DNA from 3 places in the Pseudoalteromonas sp. CuT4-3 genome. Region 3 is predicted to be linked to each of the others. Evidence: predicted binding sites of a transcription regulator. Region 3 holds the regulator's gene; each other region holds the start of a gene.
What was found. Region 3 encodes sigma-54, which starts transcription at its own class of promoters, with help from an activator protein. Its sites were predicted from a motif close to GTTGGCACGNNNNTNGNNT; they were not measured.

Region 1: the regulator sigma-54 is predicted to act here: its motif matches at 3,113-3,131, upstream of VOI46_RS06905 (NarK family nitrate/nitrite MFS transporter).
Region 2: the regulator sigma-54 is predicted to act here: its motif matches at 3,820-3,838, upstream of VOI46_RS20375 (hemerythrin domain-containing protein).

What each region holds. Positions count from the first base shown of each region.
Region 1 is NZ_CP142030.1:1,518,074-1,524,073, reverse strand. Features, by position in the region: gene VOI46_RS06910 (bifunctional protein-serine/threonine kinase/phosphatase) at 1-1,534, opposite strand, end outside; gene VOI46_RS06905 (NarK family nitrate/nitrite MFS transporter) at 1,548-3,017, opposite strand; gene moeB (molybdopterin-synthase adenylyltransferase MoeB) at 3,304-4,062, shown strand; gene VOI46_RS06895 (ATP-binding cassette domain-containing protein) at 4,100-5,137, opposite strand; gene modB (molybdate ABC transporter permease subunit) at 5,130-5,816, opposite strand; gene modA (molybdate ABC transporter substrate-binding protein) at 5,803-6,000, opposite strand, start outside.
Region 2 is NZ_CP142031.1:770,269-776,268, reverse strand. Features, by position in the region: gene VOI46_RS20400 (IS30 family transposase) at 1-642, shown strand, start outside; gene VOI46_RS20395 (tetratricopeptide repeat-containing diguanylate cyclase) at 831-2,738, shown strand; gene VOI46_RS20390 (DUF6500 family protein) at 2,749-2,967, opposite strand; gene VOI46_RS20385 (hypothetical protein) at 2,994-3,251, opposite strand; gene VOI46_RS20380 (hypothetical protein) at 3,309-3,560, opposite strand; gene VOI46_RS20375 (hemerythrin domain-containing protein) at 3,878-4,303, shown strand; gene VOI46_RS20370 (hypothetical protein) at 4,389-4,802, opposite strand; gene VOI46_RS20365 (TonB-dependent receptor) at 5,150-6,000, shown strand, end outside.
Region 3 is NZ_CP142030.1:3,031,932-3,037,931, forward strand. Features, by position in the region: gene lptC (LPS export ABC transporter periplasmic protein LptC) at 1-119, shown strand, start outside; gene lptA (lipopolysaccharide transport periplasmic protein LptA) at 109-657, shown strand; gene lptB (LPS export ABC transporter ATP-binding protein) at 654-1,379, shown strand; gene VOI46_RS14030 (RNA polymerase factor sigma-54) at 1,449-2,948, shown strand; gene hpf (ribosome hibernation promoting factor) at 2,976-3,263, shown strand; gene VOI46_RS14040 (PTS sugar transporter subunit IIA) at 3,268-3,720, shown strand; gene rapZ (RNase adapter RapZ) at 3,740-4,585, shown strand; gene VOI46_RS14050 (HPr family phosphocarrier protein) at 4,626-4,898, shown strand; gene mgtE (magnesium transporter) at 5,157-6,000, shown strand, end outside.

The DNA.
Region 1 (6,000 bases), 1.5 Mb from region 3:
CCTGATCTAACCAAAAGGGTATATCGGCTCGGTACTTGCGAATACTTGTGTATTGCCAGTGGCTGTAATCAATAGGGGTATGACTTGCCGGTAATGTTTTATAAGGCAGCTTCGAGCACAATAACTCATAAGCAATCACCCCAAGCGAAAACATATCGCTTTTAAAATCGGCATGCAGCGAAATAAGTGTTTCAGGAGCCGTATAATCTATAGTACCTTGCGGGCAGTGATCGGCTATTTGCTTAACCGACTCATCCATAGCCGCAACACTTACAGTACCGTAATCAATTAACGTAACTTTACCGTGTGCATCTATCATCACGTTATCGAGCTTTAAATCACGATGTACCATATCTAATCGCTGAAATGCCCTTAGCGCATGCACTATTTGCTCTACAATACTGCGCACTTGCGCTATTTCTAAATAAGGGACGTCGTGCTTATAGTCACTGAGGGTTTGTCCGTCCATGTACTCGCAAATATGATATAAAAATCGGCTTTGCGATTGCGTATTTAAAACCTTCATTACATTAGGATGATTTATACGTTGCCCTACCCACCCTTCGCGTATAAAGCCTTGAAGGTAATGTATATCGTCTTCAAAATTAACCGAGGGTGCCTTTAATACAACGGGGGGGGCATCAGGTGCTTGCTGTACCAAATAAATGTGCGATCGGCTGCTTTCGTTGATTTTACGAATAACCGTATAACCATCAATTATTTGGCCAACTTCTAATGCGGGTAGCATTTTGCGCTGCGTTAACGATTGATAAAGCTCATCTAGATTTTGCTGCGCAATGCTATTTACCTTCACTAATAAACAACTCACATTATCATCACTGCCTTGTGCTATAGCGCGTGAGGTAATGGCCTTTGCTGCCTGCTCTAAGTTGTTATGGGCGTTTATTTCGTTGGCAATTTCACTATAGGGCAATACATCATGCACACCATCGCAAGTCAGTATGTAAATATCGCCGGCTTTTAGGTCAACTTCGTAAACATCAATTTCTTGATGTGACTGCGCGCCTAAAGCACGAGTGAGCGTATCATTTACTTTATGATCCCGCGTTATCGCTTCCATTTGATTATCGCGTAAACGCGTAATGCGAGTATCGCCTAAATGAAATATATACCCCGTAGCTGATTTTAATATAAGCGCCGTAAAGGTGGTCATCCAATCAGCTTGGCGTTGCCCTAAGTGGTTATAGTTGACTGATTGCGAATATAACCACTGATTTAAGCTAGCTAAAACCTTAGAAACCGATTTTTTGACTGCCCAGCTGTCGGGTGTATTTAAATACTCATTTATAAAGTGAGTAACACTGAGCTGCGATGCTTGTTTGGCATTTTTAGCCGATGAACACCCATCCGCTAAGCACGCAATAGCGCCTTTTGTTTCTTGTTGTTCGTGCTCAGTATTTAAAGCAGCAAACGCATCTTGATTTTCATCTTTTATGCCCGCGGCACTGTGCCCACCAAAAGAAACATCTAGCGTATTATTACGAACTTGAGCGTGTTGGGTTTCATCAAACATGGTTAACGCTGCCTTAAGTCACTGAAATAAGTTCAACAGAGCCATCTTCGTTTACTTCTGTCATGTGCCCATCTGGCTCTTTCATGAAAAATAACGCCCCTAAACCTAACAATGCACTGGCAGCAATAATCATAAAGAAAGTTTGGTAATCCACTAATGAGAGCGCCGTTAAATACACCACCGCGCCTACGTTACCGTAAGCGCCTGTCATACCTGCAATTTGCCCTGTTAAGCGGCGTTTAATAAGTGGCACAGCCGCAAAAACCGCTCCCTCACCAGCTTGCACAAAGAACGAACACGCCATGGCGGCAGCTACAGCAAGCCAAAGTGGCCAGCTAGCGTCAACTAAGCCCATAACAAAGTAGCCAACAGCTAACCCTGAGGTAAGAACAATAAGTGTTTTACGACGACCCATTCTATCTGAGATCCAACCACCACCCGGGCGCGAGGCTAAATTCATAAACGCATAAGCAGAGGCCAGTAAACCTGCGTACACCATATCTAGGCCAAACACTTCCATAAAAAATAATGGCAGCATAGATACTACGGCCAGCTCTGAGCCAAAGGTGGTAAAATATAAAATATTAAGTACAGCTACTTGCTTAAATTCGTAGCGGTGCGATTCTGGCACGGGTTGTTTAAAAATATGTCCGTTTATATCAAAGGTTTTATATACCTCGTAGGCGTATAACAGCACTAAGAATGCATAAACGGCTAAAACAAAATTGGCAGAAATTAAATTAGCGCCTGTAGGAGACAACTTCCAAGTAAGCAAAGCCAGTGCGCCATACATAGGTAATTTCATAATAAGCAATAATACAAAGTCACCTTTACTGGTTACTTCCATTGCGCCTACTTTTTTAGGCTTAAAGTACGTCCCCCCTTTTGGTGTATCGGTTACGTTTATGTACCAAATAACACCAAAAATAACACTAAGTACGCCCGTTAAACCAACGGCATAGCGCCAGCCATCGTCACCGCCAAACATAAGCGCTAATACAGGTAGTAACATGGCAGCGGCAGCCGAGCCAAAATTACCCCAGCCACCATAAATACCTTCTGCTGTACCAAGCTCATTAGCTGGGAACCATTCGCTCACCATACGAATGCCCACTACAAAGCCTGCACCAATAAAGCCTAGTGCAAAACGCGCGATAGCGGCTTGCTCAAACGTGGTGGCCATAGCAAACATAAAACACGGTATGCTACATAAAATAAGTAAAGCGGCATAAACAATACGCGGGCCAAACTTATCTGTCAGCATGCCAACAACAACACGCGCGGGAATGGTTAAGGCCACATTTAAAATGAGAAGCGTTTTTACCTGTGCCATAGTTATACCTAGCGAGCCCGCTATTGCCCCTAATAATGGAGCATGGTTAAACCATACAAAAAAAGAGATAAAAAACACCATCCAGCTTAAATGTAGTATTTTCATTTTTCCGCTAAACGATATGAGATTAAACCCAGAACTCGGTTGCATGTTTTTTTCCTTGTAACGATTATTATTTTAAGCAGTGAGTACGACTTTGGTAGTAATAACACTGCGAAGATTGTTAAATTAACGTTAACCGCTTTCAGCAATTACTAAGCCAACAATTAATAGGTAGGTTTTTCAGTTACTTATATTTTTGGGAATTAATATTTATTTCGCTTTGCACTATTTAAGCAGCTTTGTTGGGCGTAAACAGTGCAAAGAATTTTTAAGCTTTACTTGCTCTAGGTTTTAACCAATTGGTATTGTTAAAAAAAATTATGAGAACTCATTAATGCAAAAACCCCCTTTAACGTATCAGCAGCAATTACGCTATTCTCGCCATATTATGCTTCCTCAGCTAGATATAGATGGACAAGAAAAAATATGGCAAAGTCATGCTCTTATTGTGGGGTTAGGTGGATTAGGCTGCCCAGTTGCGCAGTACTTAGCGGCATCGGGCGTAGGTACGTTAACGCTTGTAGATAACGATGTGGTTGATGCAACTAACTTGCAAAGGCAGGTGCTCTATAAACAAAGTGATGTTGGGTGCTTAAAAACCCACAGTGCAAAAAAACAGTTAACTCAGTTAAATGATGAAATAGAGATCCACACTATTGATGAATTTTTAAATGAAAACTCGCAGCTTGAACAATTACTTAGCAAAGTAGATGTAGTTATTGACTGCACTGATAACTTAGCAACACGTAATTTGCTCAACAGCGCCTGCTATAACACCCGTACGCCCTTGGTTTCGGGCTCTGCCATAAGGTTAGAGGGACAAGTAGCTTGCTTTACAATGGCGCCTAATAGCCATTGCTACGGGTGTGTGTCACAGCTCTTTGGCGAACAAACTCAAAGCTGTTCAGAGTCAGGCGTACTCTCCCCTATTGTAGGGCTTATTGGTAGTATTCAAGCGACTGAAGCACTTAAAATTATTGCAGAACTGCCTAGTAAACTCACCGAGCAGCTATTACTTGTAGATGGTTTAAGTATGGAGTTTAACCGTTTTAACATTGTTAAAAATAAGCACTGCTCTGTTTGCAGTGCTTAATTTAGTACATTGTAAATGCATGACTGCTCTTTAGAGCCTAATTTAGCGTTTCTAGGTTATTTATTGTCAAGTAAATCTGCTCGCCTAGGCTTACAGCACTTTGCTGCCATTGCCTTTTAGACACCGTGCAATACAGTAATTGCGTATCTACGTTAACTGTAAGTAGCCATTGCTCATCAAGCTGCTGGGTATTTTCAAGCATACCTATTAGCACATTTGCACTGCTCTCGTTAATTGGTTTTACTTTGCTGTAGGCTATTTGGCTGCTTTCTATAATTAACTTATTGTTTTGTTTTACCAGTGAAGGCACTGCATATAAATGCTGTTGGCTATTACTAAGAGTAAGCTGGTAAAGACCAAAAGCCTCATTAAATTCAGGCTTACTATAACTAAGTATACTGAGTGGCGTTTGGCTCTTATTTGTATAAATACTTTGCACCACTTCTTGTGTTGCACCGCACTGGAGCACGTTGCCTTTCGCTATATGAAGTAATGTATCACTACAATAAAGTAGCTCTTTTAAAGAGTGGCTAACAATAATAAATTTAATACCATGGGATTTATTAAGTTGTTGAACAGCCCCCAACATAGTAAAACGCGTTGACCAATCTAAGGCGCTAAATGGCTCATCAAGTAAAACAACTGATTGCCCACTTAGTAGTGTTCTTGCAAAAATTACACGCTGGCGCTCCCCGCCCGAAAGCCCAGACACATCACGATTTAGTAATGGGTTTAGTGCTAATAAATCAATTACCTGATCAGGCGTTAGGTTGTTACTTTTATTTTTACAATGCTTGTGAGTAAACAGTAAATTACCCATCACATTTAAATGTGGAAATAACGGGCACGACTGCAGCTGTAATGTAAGTAGGCGTTTATCTGGCTTTAAATGGGTAATATTATGATTATTTATACACACATTTTGCGCCGTCGTAAGCCCTGCTATCGCCTGTAATAAGCTCGATTTGCCCGAGCCCGAAGGGCCAAACACCCCTAAAATATCAAATTGATTTATAGCTAAATCAACATGTAATTCAAAATCGTCCAAACGTTGATGACATTGTATTTTAAGCACGATTAGCAGCTCCGTTTATCACGGTTTTATTAAATTTAAACAACAACACTAAACACGCAAACGAGATTGCTAGCAATACCAACGACAATTGATGCGCAGCCCCATAATTAAGCGACTCTACATGGTCGTACAACGCAATAGACACCACTTGGGTTTCGCCTTGTATATTGCCACCAATCATTAGCACTAAACCAAATTCTCCCAATGTATGGGCAAAGCCCAGTGCAAAGGCACTGCCTATGCTTGGCTTTAATAGCGGTAACGTTAAATACATAAAACGCTTAAATGGACTTATTCCTAAGGCAATAGCAGCTTGATTGTAAGTAGTATTTATTTGTTTAAAGCCCGCTAGTAATGGCTGCATCACAAAAGGGAGAGAGTAAAATAACGAACCAATAACCACCCCTTGAAAACTAAACGCGAGCTGCGTACCCGTTAGCCAAAACCAAAACTGGCCAAATGCATGAGTAGGTGAAAACAATACCAATAAATAAAAGCCCATTAGCGTAGGCGGCAGCACCAAAGGCATTGCTATAAGTGCTTCTAATATAGGCTTTAACTTACCTTTATAACTGGCTAGCTGCCATGCAAGCGGAATGCATATAATCAACAAAATAGCAGCCGTTATAAAGGCAAGTTTAATTGTAAGCCACAGCGCTGTTACATCACTTGCTAACATCACTTTCCTTTGCTTTATAGCCAAGCTCTAATAATGTTTTTGCGGTTGAGGAGTCATTTAAAAAAGCCATAAATTTTTTAGCTGCCGTTAAATGCTTAGTAGCGCTTATGATAACGCCTTGCTGCGTTATTTCAGGGTATTTTTCAGGTTCGATAAGCGTGTAATTTAAATATTTTTTATTTTT
Region 2 (6,000 bases), on a different replicon from region 3:
GAGGCCATTTATCAATATATATACAAGAATGAAACATCACTTATTGTATATTTAGCTAGGCAGCATAAAAAGCGTAAGAAAAAATATCCAACCCGTAAAACGAAAACAGTTTGGGGTCAAAGATGTAGTATTTTAGACAGACCAGATGACATTAATCTCAGAAAAAACGTTGGGCATTGGGAAAGTGACTCTGTTGAATCTAGCGACAGAAAATGTGCGCTGAATGTGTTACTTGAACGAGTTTCTAGAGTGTGTCACATCACTAAATTATCATCTAAAAAAGCTCTAGCGACATCGAATGCAATATGTAAAAAACTATCTATTTACCCACCAAGCTCTTGTTTATCGATAACTTATGACAATGGCTCTGAAAATACGGAGTTTAAAAAAGTAGAAGCCATTTTGAAAAATAAATCTTATTTTTGTGAGCCTTATCACAGTTGGGAAAAAGGTGCTGTAGAGCAAATAAATGGGTTAATTAGAAGGTATTATCCGAAGAAAACAAACTTTAGCAAAGTAAGCCATCAGCAATTAAAAAAGGTAGAGGAGCAACTAAATAATCGCCCTAGAAAATGTTTAGGATTTAAAACACCAAATGAAGTCTATAATGAATTAGGTGGTGCACTTCCAATTAGAATCTAGGAATGGGTGTCTTCCTTATTTGTCATGGGTGTCATCATTATTTTAATAATGCTTTTCGTACTTATTTACTAGAAATTGAACTTTCAAAGGGATGTGGTGGTGTATTTCCAATAAAGCATTAACTTGTTATTTACAAGCAATGCTATAGTTAGTTATATCGTTTTAGGTGTTGATTCAGTAAAAAATAAATGACGAACAATATAATAATAAAAATCAATATGGTGTGGTTTCGCTTTTTTGTGCTCCTGTTATTTTTACTAACAAGTAGTGCTACATTTGCCAATAGCTCTTCACTAACTTCATCTGATATAAAATCAATCCAAAGCCTGCTTAGTGATATTAAAGCCAACAAGCTAGATTACCTTTTACACCAAAAACAACTAACCCACGCTTATAATGTCACTAAACATACAAAGCATAAACAGTTGCACCTTGAAGCGGCTGCCTTATATTCAGAGCTACTTTTTCGACAAGAACAATACACCGCGCTAAGTACCCATTTGCTAATGTATTTAAAGAGTACTGAGCTTGTAACATATAAAAACAGTCACCTACTATTTTTAGAGGCTCAGCTTAAACTTTTCGCAATTAACAAAGAGTTAAGTAATGCGCAATCGCTTGCTAATCAACTGCAAACGCAGGTAAAACAGCTTTCTCCTAACGAAAAAATCATTGTTTTTCGGGCTATAGCCTATTACTACACCGAAACCGACGAACTTAAAAAAACGCTAAGTGCGGCGTTAACAGGTTTAGAGCTTGCTATAAAAGAAGAAGACATAGCCTCGCAGGGCTACTTTTTTAGAAAAATTGCCGACGCTTACAACTACCTCTACAAAGATGATAAAGAAAAAGCCATTTATTATGCCCAAAAATCGGTAGATGCCTACGAGCAAACAAGCGACGGCCTATTTACTGCTAAAGCTTATTGGAGTTTAGGAAATGTATTACTTGAGGTCGGTCAGCCTAAAGACGCGCTTGTATACTTAAATAAAGCGCTGGCTTATTTTAGCAAAGTTAATATGAAAAAAGGTTTAGCCTTCGCTCAATATTCTATTGCAAATATTCAATACCTGCAGGGTAATTACGATACAGCTTTAATGCTTGCAAACAAAAATATTGCACTTGCAAGCTCTGCCGGCATTAACGACATGCATTTAGCATCAATGATTTTATTATCAGACATCTACACAAAGCAAAATTTATTAAATAAAGCCAACCAAGTAAACGACGAAGTATTTTTAAACCTAGATAAATTTAGCCGCAGCATTTATAAGGCTGATTTTTTAAGCAAACGCTATAAATTAAAGCGCCAGCTTAACTTCACTGAAGATGCATTTAAAGCTATTGAAGATGAGCTTGCTTATACAATAAAACACTACGAAGCCACCAGCGAAACCAATATAAAAACCTTGCAAGTTAAATTTGAAGTAAAAGAAAAAGAAGACAAAATTTTACAGCTAGAATACGAAAAAGACATAAACAAACTGCAGGCAACAGAAGAACACCAGCAAAAAATAATTTGGCGCTTAAGTGCCTCAATTGCCTTTATTTTAGTCATCGTGTCGCTATTTTTATTTTACCGCCAAATGCGCCAACGTAAAAAATACCATGCTATAGCATTAACCGACTACCTAACTAACAGCTTAAACCGGCGTGGCATTTTGCAAAAAGCAAATGAGTGTTTATCCCAGCAGAGCCTAGCAATAGCTATTGTCGATTTAGATTACTTTAAAGCTATTAACGACAAATTTGGCCATGATATAGGAGATTTAGTACTTATAAAATTTGCTCAAGCAGCAAAAGACACACTAAGTACTAACGATAAGTTTGGGCGCTATGGCGGCGAAGAGTGGCTATTTGTTTTAAAAACGCAAAACCGGGATAAAATAAACAACTTTTTTGAAAATCTTGAAAATAAGTTAACGCAGTACTGCAGTCATATTGAGGCATTGCCAAGTAAAACACACGTTACCTTTAGTGCTGGCGTGGCAATAAGTGATGCTAAAAGCAACTCACTCAGCGAGCTAATTAAACGTGCAGACCAACAACTCTATAAAGCAAAAGAAAATGGCAGAAACCAAGTAGCAATCGCGTAAATATACGTTATTAGTCACCTTCAATAATCATTTGTTTTATTTTTATCGCTTTTTCAAAGTGATCTAACTTGTGGGTGTGTATCCACCACGTAGCGGCTTGCATCAGCAGCTCTGGATTGTCGTTTTTATTTGCAAAAAAAGCGTAAAAAGAAAGGCCTACGTTTTCGCCTTTGGCTGCTATTTTTTTATCGCACACAGCTATAATTTTTGCTTTTAGTTCTTCCTGCATACATACCTTATTTAATTGTATTTTAATTATCTAAATATACCGTTTAAAAAACTAACAATTAGCTGTAAAAGACTTCTATCAACAATACTATGATTCTCAAACTCTTTATTAGGCGTATTTACTTTTGTAGCTTTGCATTCATTATTTAGCGGCTCATTTTTATGTATATTGGTTTCATAAGCTATATCAGCTTGCTCCATACATTGAGCAGAGCCCGCATAAGGCTTTGCCGCACAGCCAGTTAAAAATATACACAATGAAAATACAATTAAAAACGCTTTCATATTCAATCCTATTTTACGCACCCTTGTGCTTTAAATTATAGCTGTAAGTTTGCTTACTTAGTCGGCTATTAAAACAAGTAGATCAATAAAAAACACACCAACTTCATCAAAAAAAGTGTCGCCTTTAGCATCCTTTTTTATTTGAGCGCTTACACATTCATTGTAAACCTCTGAGCTTGTTTTAGCGCCATTTAGCTCAGTCATTTCTGCCTCTTGTATGCATACACGTCGTTCAGAATGCTCGGCTGTACTACATGCACTTAATAACGCGCACAGTAATAATGCTGTAGTGGGGCTTTTTAAGTTCATCCTTAAACTATCCTAATATCTAAAGTTTTATAAAAATATAGGTAAGGCAAGTATGTACAGCTTGTACCCAAATAATGCGCTACTTTACCACCTCAATAAAATACCCAACCAGTAAAAATATGTAAGCTTATGTAGCGTCAAAAGCAATCACCTCTTTTAATCTGAAAAAATTGCAGCTGTTTATGTGTAAAAGTTACAGAGCAACGCCATCCAAACCAACCAAAAGTACATTAAAGTCAATTATATCAACATATTAAAATCTGGCACTGCGCTTGCTTTTTAAAAGTTTATAAAGCAATTACAGCAAGGAAAGAGTTATGAATATTTTTGAAGCGCTACGTCACGACCACGATAAACAACGCGAGTTAGTAGATGCCCTTATTCAAACGCACGGCGATACGCAGCAGCGCCACAAGCTAATGGACGAGCTAAAAACCGAATTAGAAGATCATGCAAAATTTGAAGAGCGTTATTTTTATAACCCACTTATGTTTGACGATCTAACGCACGAAAAAGCACGCCACAGCGTTGCTGAACACCATGAAATTGACGAATTAATAGAACAACTTGAAGACACCGAAATGAGCTCATCGGCATGGTTAGTTGCTGCTAAAAAATTGCACCATTTAGTGCATCATCATTTAAGCGAAGAAGAACATGAAGTATTTCAATTAGCGGGTAAAGCCCTAACCGAAGGGCAAAAAGAAAGCCTAGCTAAACAGTACAACGATGCCATGCATTAGTTATTAATTAAACCGACTTCCATACACTCCCTTGTGTACTTATTGGTTATAAGCCGTATGGCTTATAACCATTTTTTTTGCAGTGCTACTTAATGGTAAATTTAACGTCTTGCTCGCGTAACACATAAAGTGCAAAACACGCTGCCCACATTGGCCACGCTGTAAAAAACAATAAGTTATTAAAGCCATCAATATACTGATTATAAGATGAAAGCGTTGATAGGCCGTGCATTACAAATATAACGCCATAAGTAAGGCGCTTTTTAATACCCGCTAAAAAAGCCAACACTAAAATAAGCTGTAACGCCCCCAGTACATAAGCAACCACATCTGTAGAGCCGCTAACACCATAAAAATGCTCAAAAATTCGTGCGCTATGCCCAGGGTTAACAAACTTATCAAACGTCCACATAATCATTACAATAAATACACCTAGGCGTAGCGAAAAAAGCGACCACTGCAAACGATTTTGAAAGTCAGTACCTGTTGTACCAGTCATAAAATTTCCTTAAAACTAAATAATTTAATGTTGAAACTAGCAAGACCGCTCAACACATATTTTATTTCACCTTAATGTATAATTTTTTAATAAATTCTGTGCCCTGCTTTGCGTTTGTTTGCGTATAAAACCGCTATTTATAAATTACGACCTATTATGGCAATAACTAACTACAGTATTTGTAAAACAAAAACATAGTGCCTAAAACTGAATAACGCTTTTGAGCAATGTGCTAAACTTTTAACGTTTCATTCTAAAAAACAAAAAGAATTAATATTTACTGAAAGTTATTCACAAAGCTGCAGGTCTTTATTGCCACATTCACACTAACCAAAATGAGAACCCTTTTGAAACATTCATATTTGGCACTTTTTATAGCCGCTTCACTCACACCTAATTTTTATGCTCATGCGGCACAATCTGCAGCTAATACCGACTCAATTGAACGTATTGAAGTAGCAGGCCAAACGATTAAATCTCAAGGGCTTTCTGTAAAAGATGCCACTATTAACGGCCCCTTCGGCGACAACCTTGCACTGCAAGACATAGCACGCTCAGTAACGCCTATTTCAAGCGAGTTAATAGAGCAACTAAATATTACTACCCTACAAGACGTACTAGCCGTGAGCCCAAACACTTACTCTGCAAGTGGCTTTGGTGCGCCAAGCTTACCTACTATTCGTGGCCAACTGGGTGAGCTTTTTCAAGATGGTACACGTCGTCAAGCGGGTAATAATGGCTTTGGCGTGCCGTTATCGTTCAATTCTGTAGAACAAATAGACGTAGTAAAAGGTGCACCACCTGTTTTATTTGGTTCAAGCCAACGTAACGGTGGTTTTGTAAATTTACACTCAAAGACTGCCTCTACAGATGAAAGTAAAGGTAAAGTTAAACTCTCAGCCGGGCGATGGGATCAATACAGTGCCCAGGTAGATTACACTGCCCCCATTATAAAAGATAAAGTGGGCCTTAGAGTAAGTTACGAGCACCTTGATGAAGGCAGTTACTACGATTACTCAGGCACTAAAAGCGACAGTTTATTTGCAGCACTACGCATATTGCCCGATGATAAAAGCAGTTGGGATATTAACTTTGAGCTATACCAAGTTGAATTTACCGACAACGCCGGTATTAACCGCCCTATCCAAGCCTTAATTGATGATGGCCTTTATATTACCGGCCAAGGCGTGCAAGCCAA
Region 3 (6,000 bases):
AGCCAGTGGTTGTTACTGGGCCTAATTTAAAAATTGTCGGTAAAGGCCTTGAAGCCGATTTAAAAACCGAAGTAATAAAACTAATTAACCATACGCGAACAATATATTATGACCAATAAACTCACTAAAATACTTATTATCCCATCGCTAATGCTTGCATTTAGCGCCTCTGCTGCTGAGCCTGCTGCTCAACCGCCAGCAAATCAAATTTCTATTAGTGCAGACCGTCAAGAAGGCCAACTTAAAGAAAACGTAGGTATTTTTGAAAAGAACGTCGAAATTGTGCATGGTAATCGCAAAATTACAGCCGACCGACTTGAAGTACATAAACGTGAAGACTTAGGGGATAACAAACAACTCCTTATTGCCACTGGCAGCCCAGCCTACTTCGAAGAAAAACAAGACGATGGTACCGTAATGAGCGCCAGTGCAAACGAAGTACGTTACGACGTAGCAAAGCGCTTTTTAACGCTTGTTGGCGATGCTGAAGTCGCACAAGCCGGTCAAAAAATTAATGCTAAAAGTATTACCTACGATATGCAGCAGCAGCTTATTAGCGCAGAAAAAGACGAAAACTCTACGGATCGTGTCCACACAATTTTAGTGCCTGTTGAAGCAAAAATTAAAGAAAAAACAGGTAACGAAGGTCAACCATGAGCACCTTAAAAGCAGAACTATTAGCAAAAAGCTATAAAGGCCGCCAAGTTGTAAAAAATGTAGGCCTTGAGGTAGAAGCCGGCAGCATTGTTGGCTTATTGGGCCCTAATGGCGCAGGTAAAACCACCACCTTTTACATGATTGTAGGGTTAGTACCTAGCGACAAAGGTAAAATTTCTATTGATGATAACGACATTACGTTATTACCTATGCACAGCCGCGCCCGCTTAGGCATTGGCTATTTGCCGCAAGAGTCATCAATATTTAGAAAGCTGACAGTTTATCAAAACTTAATGGCTATTTTAGAAACGCGTAAAGAGCTCAATAAAGCCGCGCGAGAAGAAACGCTTAACAACTTACTTGATGAATTTAGTATTCAGCATATTCGCGATAGCCAAGGTATGGCGCTTTCTGGTGGTGAACGCCGCCGTGTAGAAATTGCCAGAGCACTGGCAGCAAACCCTAAATTTATTTTATTGGATGAGCCTTTTGCTGGTGTTGATCCGATTTCAGTGTTAGATATAAAGAAAATAATAGAACATCTTAAAAACCGTGGCATTGGCGTATTAATTACCGATCACAATGTAAGAGAAACCCTTGATGTTTGTGAAAAAGCCTACATTGTTTCTCATGGGGAGCTAATTGCATCTGGCACCCCAGAACACGTATTAAATGACAAAACTGTACGCGATGTTTATTTAGGCGAGCAATTTAGGCTGTAACATTTAAGCCATACCTACAAGCATCTGCTAATATTAATTATAACAACATAAAAGGATTGTTAGAGATACATGAGGCAATCATTACAGCTGCGCATGGGCCAGCAACTTACAATGACTCCACAATTGCAACAAGCGATTCGCTTGCTGCAGCTCAGTACATTGGATCTCCAGCAAGAAATACAAGAAGCACTTGATAGCAACCCGCTATTAGAAGTAGAAGAGCAAGATTACACGGAAGAGTCGGCTGGAAAAAATGAACAAAAAGCAGATACGGATGATGTAACCGTAAGCGCATCGGCTGACGATACAACCAGCGAGTACGAGCAAGACAGTGGCGAAGCTTTAAATAAAGACACCGTTAGCGATGATATGGCAATGGATGTAACTTGGGATGAGTACATGAGCGCAGCCCCTGCGGCATCCTCAGGCCCAATGCCGGAAGATGAGTCTATTTATCAAGGTGCCTCTACTGAAACGCTACATGAGTATTTAATGTGGCAGCTTCAGCTTACTCCTTTTAGCCCAACTGATGAAGCCATTGCTATTGCCATTGTAGAAGCTGTAGATGACTCGGGTATTTTAACGCTAAGTTGTGAAGAGATTTTAGAGAGCTTTAACCAAGAAAACGATGACGAAGTTGAAGTTGAACTTGATGAAATAGAAGCCGTTTTAAAGCGTATTCAGTTATTTGACCCTGTAGGTATAGCCGCGCGCAGTTTACAAGAGTGCTTGTGCATTCAGCTAAACCAGTTTGATAAAGACACCCCTTTTATAGAACAAACTAAAATGATCTTAACCGATCACATTGATCTATTAGCGGCACGCGACTATCGTACATTAATGAAAAAGACTAAGCTTAAAGAAGACGAGCTTAAAGAGGTCATGACCCTAATACATACCCTCAACCCAAAACCTGCAGATACAATAGTAAGGGAAGAGTCGGAGTATGTAATACCAGATGTGTCGGTTAAAAAAATAAAAGGCCGCTGGGTGGTAGAGCTAAACCCAGATAGCATGCCAAAAATACGCGTAAATAGTCAGTACGCGGCTATGTCACGTACCGTTAAATCAAGTGGTGATAGCCAATTTATTCGTTCTCACTTACAAGAAGCTAAATGGTTTATAAAAAGCCTTGAAAGCAGAAACGACACGCTGCTCAAAGTAACAAACTGTATTGTAAAACAGCAACAGGCATTTTTTGAACATGGCCCAGAAGCCATGAAGCCAATGGTTTTAAACGATGTTGCTGAAATGGTAGAAATGCATGAATCGACAATTTCGCGTGTTACTACGCAAAAATATATGCATACGCCACGTGGTATTTTTGAGCTTAAGTATTTTTTCTCAAGCCACGTAAGCACTGAAAACGGCGGCGAGTGTTCATCAACCGCAATACGTGCCCTAATTAAAAAGCTAATTGCCGCGGAAAACTCAGCTAAACCATTGAGTGATAGTAAAATTGCGGATATATTGGCAGAGCAAGGAATTAAAGTAGCTAGACGCACAATAGCAAAATACCGTGAATCGCTAGCTATTCCACCGTCAAATCAGAGAAAGAGTTTGATATAAGACGTAAAAAACAAAGAGGAAATGCTTATGCAACTAAACCTAACTGGTCGTCACGTAGAAGTAACTGATTCACTTAGAGACTATGTAAATAATAAATTTGCAAAGCTAGAAAGGCACTCAGATCATATTAGCAATGTGCATGTCATTCTCGATGTAGAAAAACTCAACCAAAAAGCAGAAGCGACTATTCATGTAAGTGGCGCAGATTTATTTGCCTCAACAGAGCACCAAGATATGTATGCCGCTATAGACTCGTTGATTGACAAGCTCGATCGTCAAGTCATAAAACATAAAGAGAAGCTTGCTAGACACTAATATTATGAAATTAAGTACATTAGTATGCCAGGACTGCAGCAAAGCTGCGGTCCTTTTTAGTAGTAAAAAAAGAATTTTAGAGTTTATCAGTGAGCTTGCTCATGAAAAGCTCCCCTACTTACCACAACAAGATATTCTTAATGCGCTGGCAAGTAGAGAAAAGCTAGGCAGTACTGGTATTGGCCGGGGTATCGCCATCCCTCATGGCAGAATGGGTGGCGTAGAAGAGCCGCTGGCTTTAGTACTTGTTAGCGACACGCCTGTTAACTTTGACGCTATTGATAACTGCCCTGTTGATATTTTTGTTGCACTCATCGTACCAGATGGCGATAACCAACAGCACCTAAAGACTCTGGCAACCATAGCTGATAAACTGAGCAACAAAGAATTTTGTAAACAGCTGCGTAGTGCTAAAACCGATGCAGAGCTGTATCAAGTAATTGTTGATCAATCGTAGTAAATACTAAGGGCTATAAATGGAGTTAATTATCATAAGCGGCCGTTCTGGTTCAGGTAAGTCGGTTGCTTTACGCGTGGTTGAAGATTTAGGCTATTATTGCGTAGATAATATTCCGGTCAACTTACTGCCCTCTTTAGTGCGAAGTGTTTCAGATAACTATGACAAAATAGCCGTTAGTATAGATGTTCGTAATATCCCCAAAGAACAAGACGAATTTAACGATATTCTCGAGTACCTTCCTGACTTTGCTAAACCCACACTGTTTTATTTAGATAGTGATGATCAAACACTGATCAAACGTTTTTCAGAAACACGCAGGTTACACCCTTTATCCATCGATTCGCTGCCGCTTGATTTAGCAATAAAAAAAGAAAAAGAACTGCTTGATGTACTCGTAACGCGCGCTGACTTTATGCTTGATACCACCGATTTAAGTGTGCACCAATTAGCAGAGTCAATTCGCGAAAAAATACTGGGTAAAAAAGATAAGCAACTTATTGTAACGTTTGAATCGTTTGGCTTTAAACACGGCATACCTAAAGAAGCTGATTATGTTTTTGATGCTCGCTTTTTGCCAAACCCCCACTGGGAGCCTGAACTCAAACCGCTTACGGGCCTTGATCAACCAGTAAAAGATTTTTTGGCAAATCACAGCATAGTGCAAAAATTCACTTGGCAAATTCAAACCTTTGTACAAACTTGGTTGCCACACTTAGAGCGCAATAACCGTAGTTACCTCACTATTGCAATTGGCTGTACTGGTGGTCAACACCGCTCGGTTTATTTAGCGCAAGCCATTGGTGAGAGCTTTGCTATGACGCATCCGAATGTAAAAATTCGTCATCGTGAGCAAGAAAAGTAACCTTAAAATAATAACCTGTTCAGTTTAGGTATAGTAATTTATGCGCTGTGAAGACACATTTTTAATAAAAAATAAATTAGGCTTACACGCCAGAGCGGCAACGGTCCTTGCGCAATTAGCTGTGCAGTTTGATGCTAAAATCACCTTACACCAAGATGATAAAGAAGCCGCAGGCGACAGCGTATTAGCTTTAATGCTACTTGAAAGCAGTAAAGGTAAAGAAGTTAAAGTAGTCTGTGAAGGCCCTGATTCAGAGCAAGCTTTGCATGCGGTTGGGCAATTAATTGCACAACGATTTAACGAACAAGAATAATTTAAAGCACCATAGCCTTATAAGTTAAAGACTTATCAGGCCAGACTATAAAGATTTAGTAAATTAGGGTATTCCGACTCGCCTAATTTAGTGCTTTAATTTAGGGTAATAAAGCCATGCCCTGCTAAATTTGGTTGCTTAATTTTAAACACTAATTTAGTCCCAGCATTGGGTTTAGCACAAAAAATAAAGAAAATGACAGTGGGCAACTCCGCTTACTAAACACCTTTCCATTACACAAAAATATTTAGGATGCCAATGCCAGAAGCGTTTGAACAAGACTATCCACTACAGCAACTAAAACAAGTGACTAAATCACTTAATAGTGGGCAATTTGTTCAAGTAAGACGCATGCTAGCAAAAACAGCACCTTGTGATACAGCACTGCTGCTTGAATCCTCTCCGCATAAAATTAGACGCATGCTTTGGCAACTGGTTGACCCAGATGTGCAAGGGGATGTGCTAGAAGAGCTCTCTGAAGATGTACGTTTAGGCATAATTGCACAAATGGAACCTGAGCATATTGCCGCGGCCACTGAGGATATGGGCCACGATGATTTAGGTGAAGTCCTGCGTAGCCTACCTGACACCGTGTACAAAGATGTGGTTAGCGCTATGGATACGCAAGACCGCGAACGCGCTACACAGGCTTTATCTTACCAAGAGCGCTCTGCAGGCGCGCTAATGAACACCGATACGGTGACCATTCGCCCAGACGTTACACTTGATGTTGTGCTGCGTTATATTAGGCTACGCGGTGAGCTGCCAGAGGGCACCGATGATTTATACGTTGTTGATAAACATAACTGTTTTTTAGGTGCATTATCACTTAGTACACTGTTAACTAATCCGCCTGAAAAAATTGTTCAAGATTTAATGGATGAAGACTGTGAGTCTATCCCTATTTCGATGGATGAAAGTGAAGTTGCTCAGCTATTTGAGCGCCACAACTGGATATCGGCCCCTGTAGTCGATGATAACGCCCACCTGCTTGGACGTGTCACCATTGATGATATTGTTGATGTTATTCGTGAAGATGCAGAGCACAGCTTATTAAGCCTTGCCGGTCTTGATGATGAAGAAGACACCTTTGCACCTGTTT